2 linked regions of the Peterkaempfera bronchialis genome follow. The protein of the gene in region 2 interacts with the protein of the main gene of each other region in a pairwise test. Links are inferred from orthologs where the notes say so. Each region holds a gene or a part of one and is shown on either strand. Other genes may lie near its edges.

What was found.
Region 1: the proteins of C7M71_RS08360 (region 2) and C7M71_RS14805 interact in binary tests that used the Escherichia coli proteins (3 or more experiments, as listed by UniProt). The link is inferred for Peterkaempfera bronchialis from one-to-one orthologs.

What each region holds. Positions count from the first base shown.
Region 1 is NZ_CP031264.1:3,336,924-3,352,530, reverse strand. Bases 6,245-8,967 are described here. They hold C7M71_RS14805 (alpha/beta fold hydrolase), read right to left. Parts: upstream 8,135-8,967; coding sequence 7,355-8,134; downstream 6,245-7,354. Other genes in these bases: C7M71_RS14800 (MFS transporter), read right to left, coding at 8,276-8,967; C7M71_RS14810 (TetR/AcrR family transcriptional regulator), read left to right, coding at 6,515-7,270; C7M71_RS14815 (MFS transporter), read right to left, coding at 6,245-6,418. In the rest of the region: C7M71_RS14845 (DUF2637 domain-containing protein), read right to left, coding at 285-1,247; C7M71_RS14840 (ATP-binding protein), read right to left, coding at 1,401-2,102; C7M71_RS14835 (hypothetical protein), read right to left, coding at 2,108-2,422; C7M71_RS14825 (protein phosphatase 2C domain-containing protein), read right to left, coding at 3,106-3,930; C7M71_RS14820 (hypothetical protein), read right to left, coding at 3,983-4,864; more of C7M71_RS14815, read right to left, coding at 4,940-6,244; more of C7M71_RS14800, read right to left, coding at 8,968-9,742; C7M71_RS14795 (NADPH:quinone reductase), read right to left, coding at 9,777-10,757; C7M71_RS14790 (acyltransferase family protein), read left to right, coding at 10,978-12,147; C7M71_RS14785 (NAD(P)H-binding protein), read left to right, coding at 12,217-13,101; C7M71_RS14780 (IS701 family transposase), read left to right, coding at 13,361-14,584; C7M71_RS14775 (helix-turn-helix domain-containing protein), read right to left, coding at 14,589-15,607. UniProt on the Escherichia coli protein: The physiological role of BioH is to remove the methyl group introduced by BioC when the pimeloyl moiety is complete. It allows to synthesize pimeloyl-ACP via the fatty acid synthetic pathway through the hydrolysis of the ester bonds of pimeloyl-ACP esters.
Region 2 is NZ_CP031264.1:1,898,644-1,904,537, reverse strand. What follows is about bases 3,091-5,894. They hold C7M71_RS08360 (acyl carrier protein), read right to left. Parts: upstream 4,712-5,894; coding sequence 4,469-4,711; downstream 3,091-4,468. Other genes in these bases: C7M71_RS08350 (ACP S-malonyltransferase), read right to left, coding at 5,861-5,894; C7M71_RS08355 (beta-ketoacyl-ACP synthase III), read right to left, coding at 4,818-5,864; fabF (beta-ketoacyl-ACP synthase II), read right to left, coding at 3,091-4,331. Also shown: C7M71_RS08385 (cation diffusion facilitator family transporter), read right to left, coding at 1-367; C7M71_RS08380 (DUF3145 domain-containing protein), read left to right, coding at 806-1,300; C7M71_RS08375 (class F sortase), read right to left, coding at 1,394-2,110; C7M71_RS08370 (hypothetical protein), read right to left, coding at 2,201-2,797; more of fabF, read right to left, coding at 3,063-3,090. UniProt on the Escherichia coli protein: Carrier of the growing fatty acid chain in fatty acid biosynthesis.

The sequences.
Region 1 (15,607 bases), 1.4 Mb from region 2 along the record:
GTGGGCTCCCCGGTGGTGGCGTGCGGTGCGGGGTCATGGTGGTGCTGGGGGTGGGTAGTTTCCGGGCGGGTGCCGGTTTGGTCGCGCTGGACTTCGCGGGATGGGCGGCGCGTCGAGCAGAACCTTCCGGACGTGGACCAGCGCGCGGAACGGCAGTCCCCGGCGCGGGCGAGTTCTGCCGGGTGCGGGGACCGGTGGGTAGTGGACTTCTGCCGACTGCGGCTGCGAGTCGGCAGAAGGCGGTGTCCGGCCGACCTGTGCAGGTCGGCCGGACACGCGGGCGGTCAGTCGGCCTCAGGGTCCTGACGACCCTGCTCGCCGTCCCACGCGAGGCGGAGCTGTTTCATCAGCTCCGTGAAGCGGGTACTGCCGAGCGGGAGGCCAGCCTCCCGAACGGCCTGCTCGACGATCGCGCGGGTGAGTCGGCCATGGGCGATGGCGGCCTGGAGGCCGACCTCCACCAGCCTCTCCATGGGCGCCCCCGGCGGGCGGCCGATCGGCTTGTCCTGCGCGGTGGCGCCGGGGTTCCCGGCACGGGTTTCGTCGGACGGCTCGGCGGGTTCGGTCGGCTCGTCGGCCGGGGCGTCCCCGGTGCCGATGGGCTGGTCAGCAGCTTCTGCCGACTGGGGACCGGGGAGTGCGCCGCTCCACTCGTCGGGCAGAAGGCCAGCGGCGGACAATAGCGTTAACAGCGCGTTGTCGTCGCTGCGGTCCTCCGCCTGTTCCGGCCGGGGGTCGGCGTCGTGGTCGGATGCCACCGCATCGGCGGAAGGCGCAGGACTCGGTGACGCGCTCTGCCCACCGTGGCGGGCGACGAGGATGTAGAGGTGGACGGCGCCGGCGAGGGCGAGCGGGGCGAGGGTGGACAGGACGCCGACGACGGTGTTGCTGAGCCTGAGCCCGCTTCCGCCAGCAGGAAGCTGGTTGAGGCGAATGGCGTGCAGGGCGTTCGCCCAGACGCTGGTGGCGGTGGCCCCGGCGAAAAGGGTCCAAACGTAGGCGCGGGCGGGCCAGCGGGCGGCGCGCAGCACGAGCAGGGCGCGCACGCCGTAGGCGATGAAGCCGTCGATGGTGATCGGGAACAGGTAGGTCAGCGGTCCTCGGACGTGGGTCGCGGCGGCCATCTGTCGCAGGGCGTCGTAGGACAGGACGAAGCCGAGGACGCCGAGCAGAGCGACAGCGAGCCGGTCGTAGATCGTGGCCCGGACGGGAGGCGTGTGGGCAGGGGGTATCGCGATGGTGGTCACGTGTGGTGCTCCAGGGGTGGCCTGGCCGCGCGCAGGCAGGGCGAAGCGGCGAGGCGACGGCGGGTGAAGGTGTGCGGAGGACGCTCCCCGGCTGGACTCGCGCGACGGTGAGGGTGCGCGGGCAGCGGTGTCAGGGGCGGTCCTGGTGGCCGGTCAGGCGGCGGTTCTCCGGCGGCGGTCGGCGCCCGTGAGGATGGCGCGCTCGCACATCTCCGCGAGGCGGGAGGCGGTTCGGTCGCCGAGGGCGGACTTGATCTCGCCGAGGGGCAGGTTGGTGGTGAAGAGCGTCGGGAGCATGTACTCGTAGCGGTGGTTGACCAGCCGCAGGGTCAGCTCCTCCGTCCACTCGGACGCCTTGGCGGCGCCGAGGTCGTCGAGGAACAGCAGCGGGCAGGTCATCAGCTCGCGCATCTCCCGCTCGGTGTCGACACCTTGGCGGGGTCGCTGGGCGGCGTACAGCTCGGTGGCGGTGATCTTCGCCCACCGCAGCCGTACACCGGCCTCGAGCAGGCTGCGGATCGCGCCGTACGCCTGGTGGGTCTTGCCGGAGCCGGTGGGTCCGGCGATCAGGAGCGAGGGGCCCTGGGCGATGCCGGGGGTGCCGCCGGGGCCGGGTCGGCAGGCCCGGGTGACCTGCTGGACCCAGGTGGCGACGTCGGGATGGTCGGCTTCGGCGAGGCGGTAGCGGGGCGGGATGCGGCGATCGGCGATCTCCAGCGCGGTGGGCAGCGGCTCGGTGTCCGCGAGCGGCTGGTCGGGGTCAATGCCCCGCTTGGCCAGGACCTGCTGGCACCGCAGGAGGGCTCCCGAGGCGGGCTGGGGGTCACGGTCGGCGGCACGGCGGGCGCCGGGCAGGCTGGTCACAGGTCCCCCTCGTAGTAGGCGCGGGCGTCGGCCGGGTTGGTGAACGGCTGGTGGGGCGAGCGGGCGGCGGTGTGCCCGGCGCGTGCGGTGTGGGCGGGCCGGGCATTGATCGCCTGGTGGACCATGCTCGGCAGCAGACTGGGGCTCAGCGCCTTCTCGCCCCACAGGGCCAGCCCGGCCCGGACGTGGCCGGGGTGCGTGCCCGTGTCGAGCAGTTCCTTGATGACCTTGGCGAGGTGGCCCTTCACCTTGGCGGGCACCGGCGCGGGGCAGCTGGCGATGTACTCGGCCAGCAGGTTGCCCGCGTTCACCTGCGGCTCGGCCGCCTGTGTGCCGACGCGGACCGGCCGCTTCCCGTCAGCTGCTGCCGACGAGGGCGTGGAGCGTGAAGCTGCTCGGCTCGGAGGACGGCGGCGCGCTCGTCCGGCTGATCGCCGGCGAGGTCGGCGGCCACCAGGGCCCCGGCGTCACCCACACGCCGATCACCATGATCCATGTGTCGGTGAACCCCGGCGCCCAGATCACCCTGCCCTGGCGGTCCGACTTCAACGCCCTGGCCTACGGCCTGGCGGGCAGCGGCTCGGCCGGCGCCGAGCGGCGCCCGTTCCGGATGGGACAGGCCGTCCTCTTCGGGGACGGCGACTCGCTCACCATCCGTGCGGACGAGGTCCAGGACTCGCGCAGCGCCAACTTCGAGGTGGTCCTGCTCGGCGGCGAACCGATCCGGGAGCCGGTCGCCTGGTACGGCCCGTTCGTGATGAACAGCCACCACGAACTCCAGCAGGCCATGGAGGACTTCCAGGCCGGCCGCCTCGGCACCATCCCCACGTCCTGAGCGCCGACCGGGTGCGCCGGCGGTCCGGGCCCTGCCCCTGACCTCTGGGGCAGGGCCCGGTTCCCGCTCTCCGCGGCGTCGGCTGCTCAGCCGAGGTAGGGGTAGGTGCCGGCGAGGTAGTCGCCGAGCTGCCGGCGCATGCCTGGTGCTCCCCTCGGGTCAGGTGGGGCGGGCGTAGAGGGCTGTGGCGTCGTCGTGGGGCTTGCCGCGGGGCCAGCGTTGGCATTGGGGGTCGGAGGACTCCACGGCGCGGACCCGGGCGAGCAGTTCGGCTGGGCCGGAGTCTGCCAGCAGGGCCATCGCCTCTGCCCAGGTGCCCAGCCCGTAGCGCTGGACATAGCGGCTCGCTCCGTCGGACAGGGCGGCCACGCCGCGCAGTCCGGTGAGGGGGACGGTGCCCGTCTCGGCGTGCTCGGCCGCCCGGGGCAGGGCGGCGGCGACCCATGGGCCGCGCCCGCTGTTGCGGACCGCCCGCACCGCCAGCGCGTACTGCATGTGCAGCGCCGCCCGCTCCGGCGAGCCGGGCGCCGTCGCCCACACCTGCCGCCGCAGCGCCTCGCCCGCCGGGAAGGGCTGGTTGTCGCCCACCACCCGGGGCTCGCCGTCCTCCCGGTCGAGCACCAGCAGCGAGTCGCCCAGCACCGCGTACTCCAGGGCGGCGCCGCGCTGCCGGGCCGCCACCACCATGGCCGCCGGGGTGTTGGGATGGGACAGGTCGCAGCGGGCGCCGTGCAGGGCCGCCGTCTCGGCGATGGCGTCGGCCAGGCACTGCGCGGCCGTACGGTCCGCCCGGTCGGTCAGCCTGGCCAGCAGATGCACCCCCAACCGCCGGACGTACCACGCCGTACCGTGCCGGCAGCCGGACTCCAGACCCGCCGGTGAGCTCGACCCGTCGAGCAGCACCAGCGCCTCGGGCGTCGCCGCCGCGAAGTCCTCACTCTGCCGCCCCGGTTGCTGCGGTTCCCCCGCCAATTCCACGTGCACCCGGCCAGTGTGGCCGCCCCCGCGCCCTCACCGACAGGGGTGTGGCACACGCTCACCCGATCGCGTCCGGTCCGCTGCCCTCCGCCCGCCGGGCGCCGGCCCGGCTGGACCCGAACTCCGCCCAGACGACCGTGGCGTCGTCCGACACCTTGCCGCGCCGCCAGCGGCGGCGCTCCGGGTCGGCCGCCTCGGCCGCCCGCACCCGGCCGAGCAGTTCCGCCGGGCCGTCCGCCGCCAGCAGCCGCATCGCGTCGGACCAGTCGCCCAGCCCCAGCAGATCCACATAGCGGCCGGCGCCGTCGCTCATCGCCGCCACCGCGCGCAGCCCCGCCACCGCAGCGGAACCGGTCACCGCCTCGGCCGCCACCGCAGGGTCGGCGGCGGCCGTCCAGAAGCCGCCCGGCCGGTTGCGCAGCCCTTCGACGGCGGCGGCGTACCGCTCCCGGGCCGCAGCCCGCTCCGCCGACCCCTCCGGCAGCGCCGAGGCCGCCCGCCGCAGGTCCTGAGCCGCCCGCTCCACCCGGTCGTCGGTGATCGCCACCGGCCCGCGCGGGAAGTCCGGCCCGTCCAGCACCACCGTGCAGTCGGCCAGCACCAGGTACTCGAAGCGCCCGCCCGCCACCCGGCCGACCGCGACCGTGGCCTGCGGCGTCGCCGGGGCGGTCAGGTCGCAGCCGCCGCCGTGGGCCTTGGCCGTGCCGTCGATCGCCGCCGCCAGGCAGTCGGCGAGCGGGCGGCCGGGCGGGGCGGTCACCTCGTCCAGCAGCCGGGCCCCCAACTGCCGTACGTACCAGACCACCCCGTGGCGGCAGCCCGGGTCGCGCGGCCCGGGCGTCACCCCGTCCAGCACCACAAACGCCTCCGGCGCGACCAGCACGAAGTCCTCGTTGGGCCGCCCCGCCGTGCCGGCCTCGCTCGCCAACTCGATCCGCATGCGGCCCATCCTGCCTCGCCGCCGACCCTGCGCGCCGCCCCGCCTGCCGTCCCCGCCCGCCGCCCCGCCCGCCCGTCAGCTCTCCACGGCGGGGGCCCCGGCCGGGGCGGGTCGGCCGCCCGGGATCGACAGCGCGGCGACGACCGCGGCCAGCAGCAGCAGCGCAGCGGTGACCAGGAACGCCCGGTCATAGCCGTCGGTGAGCGCCTGGAGGGTGTCGAGGCTGCCGGAGTGGCGGGTGGCGGCGACGGCGACGGTGGAGAGGGCAGCCAGGCCGATGCTGCCGCCGCACTGCCGGCTCGCGTTCAGCAGCCCGCTGACCAGCCCGGCCTCATGGTGGTGCGCCCCGGTGGTGCCCATCGAGGTGTTGGCCACCATGCAGAGGCCGATGCCGACGCTGGCGATCACACACGGGGCCAGGAACCCGCCGACGAAGGTCGAGTCCACGCCGAGCTGTCCGAACAGGGCCATGCCGACGGCGCCCAGCAGCAGTCCGGTGGTGAGCACCGCCCGGTTGCCCAGCCGGGCGGCGAGCCGGGCGCTCCCCAGGCTGCCGACCACGGTCCCCGCGCAGAACGGCAGGAACGCGGCGCCGGCCGCGAGCGGGCCGTAGTGCAGCACCTGCTGGAGGAAGAGCGACGCGAAGTAGAAGCCGACCACCATCGCGGCGCCGATGAGCAGCGCGATCACATTGGAGATCCACACCGGGCGGGCCCGGAAGAGGCCCAGCCGCACAATGGGCTGGGCGCAGCGCCGCTCCCGGACCAGGAACGCGATGCCCAGCAGCACCGCGATCCCCAGGGTGGCCAGGGTGCGGGCCGAACCCCACGGGTGGTTGCCGGTCTCCACCGTCCCGTACACCAGGACGCTCATCGCCGCCGTGCCGAGCACCGCGCCGGTGACGTCCAGCCGCCCGGTGCGCTCCACCCGGTGGTCGCGGACCGAGCGCAGTGCCAGGGGGAGCACCACCGCGATGATCGGGACGTTGACGAAGAGCACCCAGCGCCAGTCGAGCAGTTCGGTCAGCAGCCCGCCGAGCAGGACGCCGAGGGCGCTGCCGGAGGCGGCCACCATGGCCCAGATGCCGACCGCCCTGGCCCGGGCGGGTCCTTCGGGGAAGGTCACCATGATGACCGTCAGGCTGATCGGGGCGAGCACCGCCGCCGCCAGGCCCTGCCCGGCGCGGGCCGCGATCAGCTGCCCTGGGTCCTGGGCGAAGCCGCCGAGCACCGAGGCGACGGCGAACAGCACCAGACCGGCGACCATCGCGCGGCGGTGGCCCACCAGGTCGGCGATCCGGCCGCCGAGCAGCAGCAGGCCGCCGAAGACCAGGATGTAGGCGTTGATCACCCAGGGCAGGGCGCTGGAGGAGAAGTCCAGGGCCTGGCTGATCGACGGCAGGGCGACATTCACCACGGCGGCGTCGAGCACCACCAGCAGCTGGCAGAGGGAGGCGGTGGCCAGGATCACCCCCCGGCGCGGGGGCGGCTGCTCGGCCGGTACGGGCGCGGCGGCGGCGGTCCGGCCCGGGGCGGGGTGTGCGGCGTTGTTCAAGGCGGCCTCCCGATGCGTACATAGTTCGCGTTAGGTATGCCTAACTTAACCGCGCGGAGAGGGGGCTCGGCAAGGGGGTTCTGAGACCATGGGGTCATGTTCGAGCGCACGGGACCCGTCGAGCCCGGCCGAGGCCGCCTGCGCGGCCGCCCCCGGCCCGGCCTCACCACCGGCGGCGTCGTCGCCGCCGGGCGGCGGGTGATCGAACGGGACGGCCTGGACGCCCTCACCATGCGCGCCGTCGCCGCCGAACTCGGCACCGCGCCGACCTCGCTCTACCGCCATGTCACCGACCGCGATGCCCTGCTGCTGGCGATCCTGGAGCAGATCGCCGCCGGACTGCCCGTGGAGGTGCCCGGCGGCACCCCCCGCGCGCGGCTGCTCCGGCGCCTCCTGGACGCCCACGCCTATATGGCCGACCACGTCTGGGTGCTGCACATCCTGATCCGGGGCGAGATGGTCGCCGAGCGGGCGCTCGCCTTCAACGACGCCTGCCTTGCCGACTTCCTGGCCGCCGGACTGGCCCCCCGGTCGGCCCTGGCCGCCTTCCGTACCTGCTGGCAACTGGTGCTGGGCGAACTGTTCGACCAGCACCCCCTGGCGCCGCCCCGCGAGCCCAACCAGCGCCAGCGGGCCTTCGCCTCCGCCGACCCGGTACGGCTCCCCGCCCTCGCCCGCTGCGTGCCGCATATCCCCGACGCCGCCACCCGGCACGACGAGTTCACCCGCAACCTCGGGGCCCTGCTGACCTCCCTCCTCGCCACTTCTGAAGCCGACCCCGAAGCCACCTCCGAAGCCGACCCCGAAGCCACCCCCGCGGACGGCGCCGAAGCAGGCCCCGCCGTGCCGTGACCGGGCGGGCGAAGGCAGCCGCCCCCACGCGGGAGACGGGGGTTCTCCCGGATGGGGGCGGCGGGTGCCAGCGCAGGCGGCGGCTCAGTCCTGGTGGATGAACTCCTGGACCAGCTGGACGAATTCGGCGGGCTTCTCGAAGACGACCACATGGCCGCTGTCGAGCTCGGCGTAGCTGCTGCCCTCGATCCCGGCGTGCAGCTCGCGGACGAGCTCGACCGGGATGGTGGCGTCCTGGGTGCACCCGATCACCAGGGTCGGGGCCTGGATCTTCGGCAGCAGCTCGCGGATGTCGACGCGCAGATTGAGGTCGATGTGGCGGAGGGCGCCCTCGGTGGGCTGGTTGCCCTTGATGATGCCCTCGACCTGCTCGCTGCCCAGGGTGTTGAGGAAGGTCCGGCTGAAGGCGGTGAGCGTGCCGAAGCGGCCGAAGGCGTCCGCGTCGCCCTTGGTGCCGCGCCAGGTGGTCATGTGGTTGCGCAGGTACTCGTCGTGCGGGTGGGACCAGCCGGCCGTCAGCACCAGTCGGCGGACCAGGTCGGGGCGGGTGGCCGCGACGGTGGCCGCGACCACGGAGCCGAGCGAGAAGCCGACCAGGTCGACCGGCCCGTTGCCGGCCTCCTCGATCACACCGGCGATCTGCTCGGCGAGCAGCTCGGCGGTCAGCTCACCGCCGTCGTCCTGGGTCTCGCCGCAGCCCGCGAAGTCCGGAAGGATCACGGTACGGCGGTCGGTGAAGTGCTCGACCAGGTGGCCCCAGGTGCCCTCGGAACCGAAGCCGGTGCCATGCACAAAGACCAGGCCCGGGCCGGAGCCGTCCTCGCGGTAGTGCACGCGGGCGTTGCCAGCAGAGACGGTAGGCATGTGGATGTGCTCCTTCATGGGGATGTGCCGGTGCGATCTGGTGTCGTTCTTCATTGAACCCAGCGGCCGGACGGTACGGCCCGTAGCGGCCGATAACCTGTCAAGTCGTCTACCGACCACCAGAGTTGTGCTGATAAGAGGTCAGGAGTGCGCGGCGAGGACGGGCTCTTCGGCGGCGGCGGCCTCGGCCTGCTTCGGGGTGCGCGCGAAGTTGAGCGCCACCAGGATCAGCAGCACGATGCCCGCGGTGGCGACCAGGACGGCGGTGCGCAGCCCGTGGGTGGTGGCGATCCGCAGCGCCTCGCCGGTGCGGCCGCTGGTGCCGGCGTTGGCGATGGCGACCAGGACGGCCAGGCCGACCGCGCTGCCGACCTGCTGGCCGGTGGAGACGATGCCGGAGGCGATGCCCTGGTCGTAGGGGGCGACGCCGGTGGAGGCGGCGGCGAACATGGTGGTGAAGATGACGCCCTGGCAGACGCTGAGCACGATCAGGCCGGGGAGCAGCGCGGCGTACGAGCCCTCGGGCGACATGGAGAGCGCCATGGCGGCGGTGCCGGCCGCGCCCAGGACGAAGCTGCCGATCAGGGTGGAGCGGATGCCGAACCGGGTGGCCAGCCGACCGCCGAGCATGGAGCCGAGGAAGCCGCAGGCCATCGGGATCAGGAAGGCCACGCCGGTGCCCAGGGCGCTGTAGCCGTGCACATTCTGGAAGTAGACGGTCAGGAAGTAGAGCAGGGTGCCGAAGGTCGCCATGAAGAGGAAGGTGGTGACCACGCCGGTGCCCAGATTGCGGTTCCGGAAGAGCCGGAGCGGCATCAGCGGGTCGCTGCTGCGGGACTCGATCACCAGGAAGGCGGCCACCAGGGCGAGGCCGGCGACGGCGCTGGTGAGGATGAGCGGCGAGGTCCAGCCGGAGGCCGGGGCCTGGACCAGGGTGAAGACCACCAGGGTCGCGCCCAGGGTGGCGGTCAGCGCGCCCGGCAGGTCGAAGGCGCGGCCCTGGCCGCGAGGGCCGTCCGGGGCGATCAGCGAGAAGGCGAGGATCGCGGCGCCGCCGGCCAGCGGGACATTGACGAAGAAGACCGCTTCCCAGCCGAATGCCTGGGTCAGCACGCCGCCGAGCAGCGAGCCGATGACCATGCCGCTGGCGCCGGCGGCCGCCCAGACGGAGAGCGCCCGGTTGCGTTCGCGGCCCTCCGCGAAGCTGGTGACGACCAGCGCCAGGGTGGCGGGGAAGAGGAAGGCGCCGCCGAGGCCCTGGAGGGCGCGCGCCGCGATCAGCAGGCCGGAGGCGGTGGCCAGGCCGCCGATCAGCGAGGAGGCCGCGTACAGCAGCAGGCCCAGGACGAACATCCGGCGGCGGCCGAAGAGGTCGGAGGCCCGGCCGCCGAAGAGCAGGAAGCCGCCGAATGCGACCGCGTAGGCGCTGACCACCCACTGGAGGTTCTGCGCGGAGAAGCCGAGGCCGCTGCCGATCTCGGGGAGCGCCACATAGACGATGTTGTAGTCGATGGAGACGATCAGTTGGGCGAACGCCAGCAGGGCCAGGGTCAGGCCCGAGCGGCGCTGCCGGGACGCCTGGTCGGCGCCTGCGGCTGACGGAGACATGGGATGCCTTTCGATGGTGAGGGGCGGACGGGTGTCACAGGTCGGTGCGCAGGACGATCCGTTTGCCGTTCAACTCGCCCTGTTCCAGGCGGTGGTGGGTCTCCGCCGCAGCGCCGAGCGGGAGCTGCCGCAGGGACCGCGGGCGGAGCAGCTTCGCGGCCAGCAGCCGGTTGACGGTGGTGGCGGCCTCGGCGAGTTCGGCGGCGGTGGCGTGCGAGATGGCGAACCCGGTGATCGAGCCGTCCTTCATATAGAGCTGCCCGGCGGGCAGCACCGGGCGTGACCTGGCCCCGGCCAGCAGCACGATGCGGCCGCGCGGGGCGAGGAGGGCCACGGCGGTGCCGAGGTCGTTCCGCCCTGAGGTGTCGAGGTGGACATCGACGCCGTCGGGGCAGAGGTCTCTGATCCGCCGGTCCGGCTCGGGGTCGCGGTAGTCGACGACCTCCGCCGCCCCCAGGGAGCGGCAGTACTCGGCGTCCTGGGCGCTCGCCGTGGCGATCACGCGTGCCCCGGCCTGGGCGGCCAGCACCACCAGCGCACTGCCGACGTTGCCGGCGGCGCCGCCGACCAGGACGTTGTCGCCGGCGCGCACCCGGCCGTGGGTGACCAGGGCGAGATAGGCGGTGGCGGCGGGGTGCACCACAGCGACCGCCTCGGCCTCGTCCACCCCCGGCGGCAGGTGGTACAGCCGGTCCGCCGGGACCACGGCCCGTTCGGCTGCGGCGCCCTGCCGGCCGCCGTGGCCGAGGCTGTTGCACCAGACCCGGTCGCCGACGGAGAAGCCCGGGGCGCCGGGGCCGGCCGCCGCGACCCGGCCGACCAGATCGCGGCCGATCACAAAGGGGAAGGGGACCGGGGTCCGGAATACGCCCGAGCGGACGAAGGTGTCCACCGGGTTGACCGAGACCGCGGTGACGTCCACCAGGACGTCGGTCGGACCCGGAGCCGGTGAGGGCACCTGGCCGTAGCGGATGTTCTGCGGTGGACCCAGCTGCTCGATGAAGGCTGCGCGCATGACCACAGATCCTCCTGGAGGAAGCGGGGCTCGCGGCCCGGTCGGCTCATCGTTCGTCAACTCCCCTGGGCCCGAAGGGCTTTCGGCGTGGGCCGACCTGACATAGATGCTACACCGGCCAGTGCAGTTAGTCGACTGCACCGTGTAGTTTACTCATCGCCGGGACAGCACCCACCAAACCCGGACACCTCAGGCACCCCACCCGCAAGGACGGTTTCCCGTGGCCACTGACCAACTTCTCGCCGACCCGGTCGGCACCGCCGACACAGCGCCGCCGAAGCGTTCCTTCACCCATCGGCTGCCCTCGCTGACCGGCCTGCGGTTCCCGGCCGCACTGGCGGTGTTCCTCTACCACGCCGCCCTGCCGATCCCCTCGCTGCGGCTGCTCGCCGACGACGGCGCCGAGACGGGCTTCACCAGGCTCGCCGGCCAGGCGGGCGGGCTCGGGGTCACCTTCTTCTTCGTCCTCAGCGGCTTCGTCCTCGCCTGGTCGGCGAGAAAGGGCGACACCGCGACGCACTTCTGGCGGCGGAGATTCGTCAAGATCTACCCGAACTACGTGATCGCCTGGGTCCTGGCGATGGTGGTCTTCGCTGGCGCCTACACCCCGATGCGCACCGCGCTCGCCAACCTGCTGATGGTCCAGTCGTGGATACCCGACTTCAACACCTACTTCAGCGTGGACCCGCCGAGCTGGTCGCTCGGTGCGGAGGCCGTCTTCTACCTGGCCTTCCCGCTGCTGTACGGCGCCTGCCGGCGCATCCGCCCGCAGCACCTGAAGTACTGGATCGGCGGAGTGGTCGCCGGCATCGTCGCCACCCCGCTCGCCGCCTACGCACTGCTGCCCGACACCCCCGGCATCCCCGGCGGTGACGCCAGCTCGGTGGTGCAGTACTGGTTCGCCTATGTGCTGCCGCCGGTCCGCATGATGGACTTCGCCCTCGGCATCCTGGCCGCCCTCGCGGTGCGGAACGGCCGCTGGCGCAACATCGGCATGGTCTGGTCGAGCCTGCTGCTGGTCGCCGGCTACGCCCTCACCCGCTATGTGCCGTACCTCTACGGCCAGCGTGCCGCCACCATCGTCCCGGTCGTGCTGCTGATCGCCGCCGCCGCCCTCGCGGACAACGAGAACCGGTTCACCCTCTTCCGCAACCGGGCGATGACCTGGCTCGGCGAGATCTCCTTCGCCTTCTACTTGCTGCACTTCATCGTGCTGGCCTACCTCCGCGAGCTGTTGGGCGCCAGGATGTTCTCCGTTCCCGCCACCATCGGTCTGCTGATCGGCGCGGCCGCCGTCAGCGTGCTGCTCTCCTGGGCGTTGTACGCCCTGGTCGAGGCACCGATCACGCGGCGCTTCTCCAAGCCGCGCCGCCGCAGCCGACTCGGCTGAACCCCGGCACACCTCACGCAGAACCCCGCCCAGCACCCCACCAGCAGAACGCCACCCAAGGAGATCCCCGTGAACAAGCCCGTGAACAAGCCCCTGGACAAGGTCCTGGACAAGGTCCTGGTCATCGGCGCGGGCGGTCAGGTCGGCGCCTCCGTGGTCGAGCAGCTCCTCGACGCCGGGGCAGCGGTCCGGGCCGGTGCCCGCAACCCCGAGAAGCTCTCGCTGCCCGACTCGGTGGAGGTGGTGCGGACGGACCTGCTCCAGCCGGAGACGCTGAAGGCCGCACTGGACGGCGTCGCCAAGGTCTTCCTCTACGCCGTGCCGCAGGGCATCGCGGACTTCCTGGACGCGGCCCGGGCCGCCGGCGTCCGCCAGATCGTGCTGCTCTCCTCGCAGACCGTGGTGGACGCCTTCCCCGAGCAGAAGCCGATCACCGAGATGCACCAGGCCGTCGAGGAAGCGATCGTCGCCTCCGGGATCCCCTACACCTTCCTGCGACCGCACAACTTCGCCACCAACATCCTGATGTGGGGCTGGCCGGAGTCCATCCGGGCCGAGGGCAGGGTGCGCTTCCCCTACCCCGAGTCGCACAGCGACGTGATCCACGAGAAGGACATCGCCGCCGTCGCGGTCGCCGCGCTCACCGGGCCCGGCCACGAGAACCGGGCGTACTTCCTCAGCGGGCCCGAGTCGGTGACGCAGCGCCGCCAGCTGGAGATCATCTCCGAGGTGATCGGCCGACCGCTGGAGTTCGAGGAGCTGACCGAGGCCGAGGCCAGGGAGGCGCTGGCACCGATCGTGCCGGTCTGGGTGATGGACGCGGTGGTCGGCTACTGGGCCCACTCCGACGGCATCCCGACCCATCTCTCCGACACCGTGGAGCGGATCACCGGACGCCCGGCCCGCACCTTCGCCGAGTGGGTGGCGGACCACGCGGCGGCCTTCACCCCCTGACCGGCGGGTCCTGGCGGACGGGCTCCCGTGGGTGGGCGGCGGACCTCGGTCCGCCGCCCACCCACGGGAGCCTCATGGTGTGCGGACCACCGCGGACCGCGCCGACCGGCGCGATCCCGGCCCGCCCCGGGGTCGCGATGGTGGTGCGGCCACCATCGCCGGGGTCAGGCAGGTGAGCTGTGCACCTTAGCGGGACGGGCCCGGATACCTAGCTTGAGAGACGGCGAGCACCAGCCATCCGTCCAGCTGAGGGGTTTCCATGAGCGGCCTGGCCCTGCACACCGGGGATGCCCTGGAAGAGAGTCGCACACCGGCCTTCGACCACGCCTCCCACGACGTCCTGCTCCCGGAGTTCTGCTCCGTGCTCTTCGCGTCGCTGCCCCGCAGCGACCAACGGCACAAGGGCGCGCAGTATGTGCGCGGCCTGCTGGAGGCGCAGGGCCGCAAGTCGATACGGAACATCGCCACGGTGGTCGGCGGGCAGGCGGCGGAGCAGAGCCTGCACCACTTCATCACCAGCTCCACCTGGGACTGGAATCCGGTCCGGCAGGCCCTCGCCCAGCACCTCGCCCGGATCGCCCCGCCGCAGGCATGGGTGGTCCGCCCGATGGTGATCCCCAAGGCCGGGGACCACTCCGTCGGGGTGGACCGCCGCTTCATCCCGGCACTCGGGCAGGTGCTCAACGCCCAGCAGGCGGTGGGGGTGTGGGCCGCCTCGGAGGAGCTGAGCTGCCCGGTCAACTGGCGGCTGCACCTCCCGGAGACCTGGCTCGACGACGAACCGCGGCGCAGCCAGGCGCTGATCCCGGACGAGGCCGACGCGGAGACCCTGGGAGACTGCGCGGTCGAGGTGGTCCTCGGCCTGCCGGCCCGCTGGGGCCTGCCGAACCGGCCGGTGGTGCTGGACGCGCGCGACACCGACGCCCTGCGCACCATCCGCAGGCTGCGGGCGGGGCGGGTGCCGCTGCTGGCCAGGATCAGCGGGTCGCTGCCGCTCGCCCTGGCCGGACCGGTGGCGCACGGCCGGATGGCCGAGCCGGCCCCGGCGTACCAGCTGATGGCGGCCGCCCGGGATCTGCGGCGTCCGGTGGTGTGGTCCGCCCACACCGGCGGCGGGGTGCGCACCAGCCTGGTGGCGGCGGTCCGGGTCCGGGTGCCGGCGCAGTCGGCCAGGGCGGTCGCGGGGGTGCGCGGCGGGGAGTGGCTGCTGCTGGGCGTGAGCGTGCCGGGTCGGCAGCGCACCACCGAGCTGTGGCTGACCGATCTGGTGGACGTCCAGCCGGCGGCGCTGCTCCGGTTGGGGCGGCTGATCGACCGCGTCGACCTGGACTGCGCCCGGATCGCCGACCGGGTGGGTATCCGGGACTTCGCCGGGCGGTCGTTCAGCGGGTGGCACCGCCACATCACGCTGGCCTCGGCCGCGCACGCGGTGGCCGCGCTGAGCGGGGGCGGGGTGGACGGGCGGCTGGGCCGCGCGTCCTGACCGCTCAGCCGCCGTGGTCGGCCGTTCCGTCCTCGGCCGAGCGCGGGGTGCGGTCCAGCAGGATCCGGCGGATCCGGGAGAGCTTCAGCGCCAGTTGGATCTCGAAGGCCCGCTCGGGCTTCTGCCACTCGGGGCCCAGCAGTTCGCTGATCCGCTCCAGTCGGCGGGCCACCGTGTTGGGGTGCACATGCAGCTTCTGCGAGGCATAGGTGGGGCTGTTGCCGGTCTCGAAGTAGGCGTCCAGGGTGCGGGCGAGTTCGGTGAGCCGCTGCTGGTCGTAGTCGAGCACCGGGCCGATGGTGGAGTCGATGAACCCCTCGACATCGTGGTTGTCGGCCAGCAGGACGCCGATGAAGCCCAGTTCGCGGGCCGAGGCGGAGCGGCCGACGGCGCCGAGCGAGGTCATCGCGTCCAGGTAGCGCAGTGCCTCGTGGTAGCTGTGGAAGACCGAGGTCGGGTCCGAGGCCGGTCCTGCGGCGCTGACCGTCACCGGGTGGCCGAGCAGGGAGGTGAGCTCCTCGGAGACCGCGCGGGCGGCCGCTCCGGGGTCGGTGCCGGGGAGCAGCAGCACGGCCCGGCCGTTGTCCACCCGCTTGAGGCCGCCCATCCGGTGGGCGTACAGGGACGCCCAGGTGGCGACCTTGCCCCGGGCCTCACCCTCGGGTCTGGCGATCACCAGGACATGCGGGGTGCTCAGGTCGATGCCGAGCCGGCGTGCCCGTAATGCCAGCTGCTGCGGGGGTCGCTGCTGGTTGCTCAGTAACTCGTCCAGCAGCTCGTCGCGGACATGGCCGACGGCCGTGGCGGCGCGGTTGCTCTCCAGCAGCAGCGGGACCGCCATCGCCTGGGCGACCAGCCGGGAGATCTGCTCGCCGCGGTCCGACTGGGGGAGGGCGGGGCGGAGCAGCAGGGTGCCGAGGTTGGCGGTGCCCGCCGAGATGGGGGCCGCCCACAGGCCGCCGGGCAGCCGGATCGGGCTGTGCGCCGCATGGGCGTCCATGGTGGCCGAGACCACCGTGTCCT
Region 2 (5,894 bases):
CCGCCCGCCGGCCCAGCAGGAACGCCACACCCAGGGGCAGCGCGGTGAGCGCGTCGGCGGCGTTGTGCACGGTGTCGCCGAGCAGCGCCACCGAGCCGGAGAGCGCCGCGATCACGGCCTGCACGGCGGTGGTGAGCCCCAGCACGCCGAGCGAGAAGGCAAGGGTGCGCAGTCCCTCCGCCGACCCTTCGAGCGCGGCGTCCACCCTGGCGGCGGGGTCATGGCTGTGTGGTCTGAGCGCATGCCCCCAGCGATGGCCCAGCAGATGGCCCAGCAGATGGCCCAGCCGACGACCCAGCCGATGACCCAGCCGACGGCCCGGCTCGTGCCGGTGAGCATGCCCATGCGTGTGCGGGCGACCCGTCATGGCATCACCGTGGCACAGCCGCGGCATTGCAGCCACCCTGGAACAGCCGCCGCCCCTCAGGTGCGACGCGCTTGCACCTGCCCCATGTGTACGACGGTCGTACACCAGTCCGACCCAACCCCCGGGAGGCGGATTCAGGCCGCGTCCGATGGTCCGCCACCCGTGACGTCCTGCCCCGCGATAACGTTTCCTTCGGCAGTGGCCGCTGCTGGAGGCGCTGTTGACGGTGAGTAGAACTCACTGGGCATCTGATCACATGGGGTGACAGTCTGTCCGGTTTGATGGATTTAGTGATCGGATAGCGTTTACCGAAAGTCACGCCGGGTAGTGGTGCAGTAGTGGCAGTTGGTGCAGAATGACGGTGCCGGACAGGAATCTCGGGCAAGAGGCACGAGGCCGCTGGGGAAGGCGACCCTCGTCCACAGCCTGGAGGTCCCGGTGACGACACGTGGAGTTCTGTACGTCCACTCCGCGCCGCGCGCGCTGTGCCCGCACGTCGAGTGGGCCGTCGCGGGCGTGCTCGGTGTGCGCGTCAACCTTGACTGGATCCGCCAGCCCGCCGCACCCGGCAACTGGCGTGCCGAGTTCTCCTGGCAGGGGGAGCCCGGTACCGCGTCACGCCTGGCCTCGGCCCTGCGCGGCTGGCACCTGCTGCGCTTCGAGGTGACCGCCGAGCCCTGTGCCACGGCCGAGGGCGAGCGCTACAGCAGCACCCCCGATCTCGGCATCTTCCATGCCGTCACCGGCATCCACGGCGACATCCTGATCCCCGAGGACCGGCTGCGCGCCGCCATGGCCCGTGCGCGCAAGGGCGAGACCGACCTGGAGGCGGAGATCTCCCGGCTGCTCGGCAAGCCGTGGGACGACGAGTTGGAGCCCTTCCGCTACGCCGGTGAGGGCGCTCCCGTCCGCTGGCTCCACCAGGTCGTCTGACACTCCGACCGGCAAGCCCCCCGACCGCAGAAACGCGCCGCACCCGGAAGCAGTTGCCGGGTGCGGCGCGTTTCCCTGTGGGCGGCGAGTGGGTCAGCGCTTACGGGAGGAGTCCAGGTGGGCGAAGACCACCACGTTGGAGGTGTAGTCGCGCCGCTTGTGGTCGTAGGTGCCGCCGCAGGTGATCAGCCGCAGCTGGGCGCTCGGGGTGTCCCCGTACACCCGCTCGTCGGGGAAGTTGTTCTTGGGGAAGACCTCCACCGAGTCGACGGTGAAGACCGCGGTGGTCGCGTCGGCCCGGGTGATCTCGACCTTGCTGCCCTTCTTGAGCGCGCCCAGGCCCCAGAAGACGGCGGGGCCGCGCTTGGTGTCCACATGGCCGAGTACCAGGGCGGTGCCGCGCTCGCCCGGGCTGGCCCCGGCGCCGTACCAGCCGACCAGGTTGCTGTCGGTGTTGGGCGGGGGTTGCAGCACGCCCCCCTTGTCCAGCGCCAGCTTGGTGAAGGGGGCGTTGACCCCGATGGCCGGAATGGTCAGGCGGGTCGGCGCGGAGGCGGCCATGGCCGGACCCTGCGGGGCGGCGGAGCCGGCCGGGGCGGACGGGGGTGCGGCCTTGGCGCGGGCCGGGCCGGAGGAGGCCGGGGAGGCGGCGGCCGGTGCGGGTGGGGAGGAGCCGTCCAGGGAGCTGTGGATCATGAAGAGGCCGAGCAGTACCGCCGCCCCGGCCAGCCGGATCCGGCCGGCCCCGGCGTCGCGGCCGCCCGTGCTGCGGGTGGCGGGCCCGCCCTGCACCTTGTCCTTGATGCCCATCCTGGGGACTGCCTTTCTGGGAGCGGCGGCGTGGCCACCGCCGCAGAACGGCGGTGGCCACGTCGGGTCGGTCAGCAGTGCGAGGTCGTGTCAGATGGCACGGCCGAGGTTGTTGCGGCGGCGCATGCTCCACGCGCCGGCGCCCAGGCCGCCCGCCAGCAGGGCGCCACCGGCGGCCAGGCCGCCCGTGGAGGCCATGCCGCCGCCGCCGGTGTGGACGCCGCCGTGCGGACGCTCGTGACGGCGCTCCTCCTTGATGACGTGCTGCTCCTCCCTGCCGTGGCAGTGCTTGCGCTCGTGGTCGAAGTCGCTGTACTCCTCGTCGAACTCGCGGCCTTCGTCCTTGACCCACTCCCCGCCCTCGCCGTGGTGGCCGTGCTCGCGGCCGCCCTTGCCCCACTCGCGGCCCTCTTCGTGGCCACCCTCGCGGCCGAAGTCGCGGCCTTCGTCCCGGCCACCCTCCCGGCCGAAGTCGCGGCCCTCGTCCCGACCCCCGTCCTTGCCCCAGTCCCGACCCTCATCCCGACCCTCGTCCTTGCCCCCGTCGATACCCCAGCCCCCGCCGCCCTGCAGAGCGGCCCCACCGGACTTGCCGGGCGACCAGGCGTCCGCATGGGCGGCAGGGATGACAAGGGTGAGTGCGGCGGCGCTGAGCGCGGCGCCGGCGACGAACGTGCGTGCACGCATGACGATGACCTTCCAGCGCCTCTACGATCGGTGACAGGACGTCAACTCAGGGGAATCGCGGAAGCACCTCGATCACCGTCCGTCACTGGAGGCCCTGGCGCCAGTCGACAGTCGCAATCGGGTGAGATGATGATCCTTTCGGCCGAATCAACGGCCCCTCAGACGGTTCGAACACACTGTTCGAGCAGGTCAGAGCGGGTGGCCCGGGGACGCGGAAGGCCCCGCCCGAGAGATCGGGCGGGGCCTTCCTGACGGCTTGTCGGAGTCAGTCCCGGCGGAAGGCCAGAACCACATTGTGACCGCCGAAGCCGAAGGAATTGTTGAGCGCCGCGATCGGGCCCTCCGGCAGCTTCCGGGGCTCGCCGCGCACGATGTCGGCGTCGACCTCGTCGTCCGGGTCGTCGACGTTGATGGTCGGCGGGGCGAGGCGGTGGTGCAGCGCCAGCACGGTGGCGACGGTCTCGATGCCGCCGGCGCCGCCCAGCAGGTGGCCGGTCATCGACTTGGTCGCGGAGACCGCGATGTGGTCCAGGTCGTCGCCGAGCACCTTGCGCAGCGCCTTCACCTCGGCGATGTCGCCCTGCGGGGTGGAGGTGGCATGGGCGTTCACATGGACCACGGAGGAGCGGTCCAGCCCGGTGGCGTCGAAGAGGTTGGACACGGCGGCGGCCACGCCACGGCCGGAGGGCTCCGGCTGCGCGATGTGGTGGCTGTCGGCCGAGAGGCCCTGGCCGACCGCCTCGCAGTAGACGCGGGCGCCACGGGCCGCGGCGTGCTCCGCCGACTCCAGGACCACCACACCGGCGCCCTCGCCCAGCACAAAGCCGTCCCGGGCCTTGTCGTACGGGCGGGAGGCGCGCTGCGGCTCGTCGTTGTTCTTGGACATCGCCATCATGTTGGCGAAGGCCGCGATGGGCAGCGGGTGGATGGCCGCCTCGGTGCCGCCCGCGACCACGATGTCGGCGCGGCCGGTGCGGATCATCTCGATGGCGTAGCCGATGGCCTCGGCGCCGGAGGCGCAGGCGCTCACCGGGGTGTGCACGCCGGCGCGGGCGCCGATCTCCAGGCCGACGTTGGCCGCCGGGCTGTTCGGCATCAGCATGGGCACGGTGTGCGGGGAGACGCGGCGGACGCCCTTCTCCTTGAGCACGTCGTACTGGTCGAGCAGGGTGGTGACGCCCCCGATGCCGGAGGCGACCACGGTGCCCAGGCGGTCGGGGTCGATGGCGGAGGACTCGTCGGTCGCCGGGGCGGCGAAGCCCGCGTCGGCCCACGCCTCCCTGGCGGCGATCAGCGCGAACTGCGCCGACCGGTCCAGCTTGCGGGCCACCGGCCGCGGCAGGACCTCACCGGGGTCGACGGCTGCCCGTGCGGCGATCCGCACGGGCAGCTCGGCGGCCCACTCGTCCTTGAGGAGCGCCACGCCGGAGCGTCCGGCGAGGAGTGCCTCCCAGGTCGACGCGGCATCGCCGCCCAGCGGCGTGAAGGCGCCGATACCCGTGACGACCACGGTGGTGCGGGTGTCAGTAGTCACTGGTCTCTTACTCCCACGTGTTCAGCGTGCGAGGCGGCGCTGGTGCCGAGGGGACGCCGGCATGCGCGTCGGCCTGACAGGAACTCAGGTGCCCCGAGGTTGGGTGGTGACGGCCGGTGGCCGTCCCGTACGGTGTCTCAGCTGTTGGCGAGGATGTACTCGACGGCGTCGCCCACGGTCTTGAGGTTCTTCACCTCGTCGTCCGGGATCTTGCAGTCGAAGCGCTCCTCGGCGGCGACGACGACCTCGACCATGGAGAGCGAGTCGACGTCCAGGTCGTCGGTGAAGGACTTGTCCAGCTCGACGTCCTCGGTGGGGATGCCGGCGATCTCGTTGACGATCTCGGCGAGACCTGCCAGGACCTCGTCCTTGGTAGCCATTGCGGCGCTCCTATCGAAGGGTGATTCCACTGTGTGCTCCGTGTCCCGCGGGTGCGGGACGCGGTGGTCAAGGGGTGCGCCCGCACGGGGCGGCACAGGTCTTGACTTACGGGAGGGTAACGACTGCGGCAGCGTAGACGAGACCCGCCCCGAACCCGATGACCAGGGCGAGGTCGCCGCTCTTCGCCTCGCCGGAGGCGAGCATCCGCTCCATGGCGAGCGGGATGGACGCCGCCGAGGTGTTGCCGGTCTCGGCGATGTCGCGCGCGACGGGCACGGACGCCGGCAGCTTCAGCGCCTTGATCATGGCATCCGTGATCCGCATGTTGGCCTGGTGGGGGATGAACGCGCCGAGCTGGTCGGCGGTGACCCCGGCCGCGTCCAGCGCCTGCTGGGCGACCTTGGCCATCTCCCACACCGCCCAGCGGAAGACCGTCTGGCCCTCCATCCGCAGCGCCGGCCACTTCACCTCGCTGCCGGTGCCGTTGACCGCGTCCTCCTTGGCGAAGGCGGTGTCCCAGGCATGGGTCTGCGAGATGACGTCCGCCTGGGAGCCGTCCGAGCCCCAGATGACCTTGCCGATACCGGGCCGGTCGGACGGTCCGACGACCACGGCGCCCGCACCGTCGCCGAAGATGAAGGCGGTGGAGCGGTCCGAGGTGTCGGTCAGGTCGCTCAGCCGCTCGACGCCGATCACCAGCACATACTCGGCGCTGCCGGCGCGGATCATGCCGTCGGCCAGGCTCAGGCCGTAGCCGAAGCCCGCGCAGGCGGCCGAGATGTCGAAGGCGGCGGCGGTGCCGCAGCCCAGCCGGTGCGAGATCTCGGTGGCGATGGCCGGGGTCTGCTTGAGGTGCGAGACGGTGGAGACCACCACCGCGCCGACCTGCTCGGGCGCGATGCCGGCCTGGGCGATGGCCTTGCCCGCCGCCTGCACCGACATCTCCGAGACGCTCTCCTCCGGGCCCGCCCAGCGGCGCTCGGTGATGCCGCTGCGGGTGCGGATCCACTCGTCCGAGGAGTCGATCCACTGGAGGACCTCCTCGTTGGGGATCACCCGCACCGGGCGGTAGCCGCCCACGCCGTGGATCCGCGAGAAGTCCGCGCCCCGGCTGGGCCGGATGCTCGGTGTCGCGCCGCTGCTCTCTGTCATGCGTTCACGCCTTCCGTGGCGGGCAGCCGG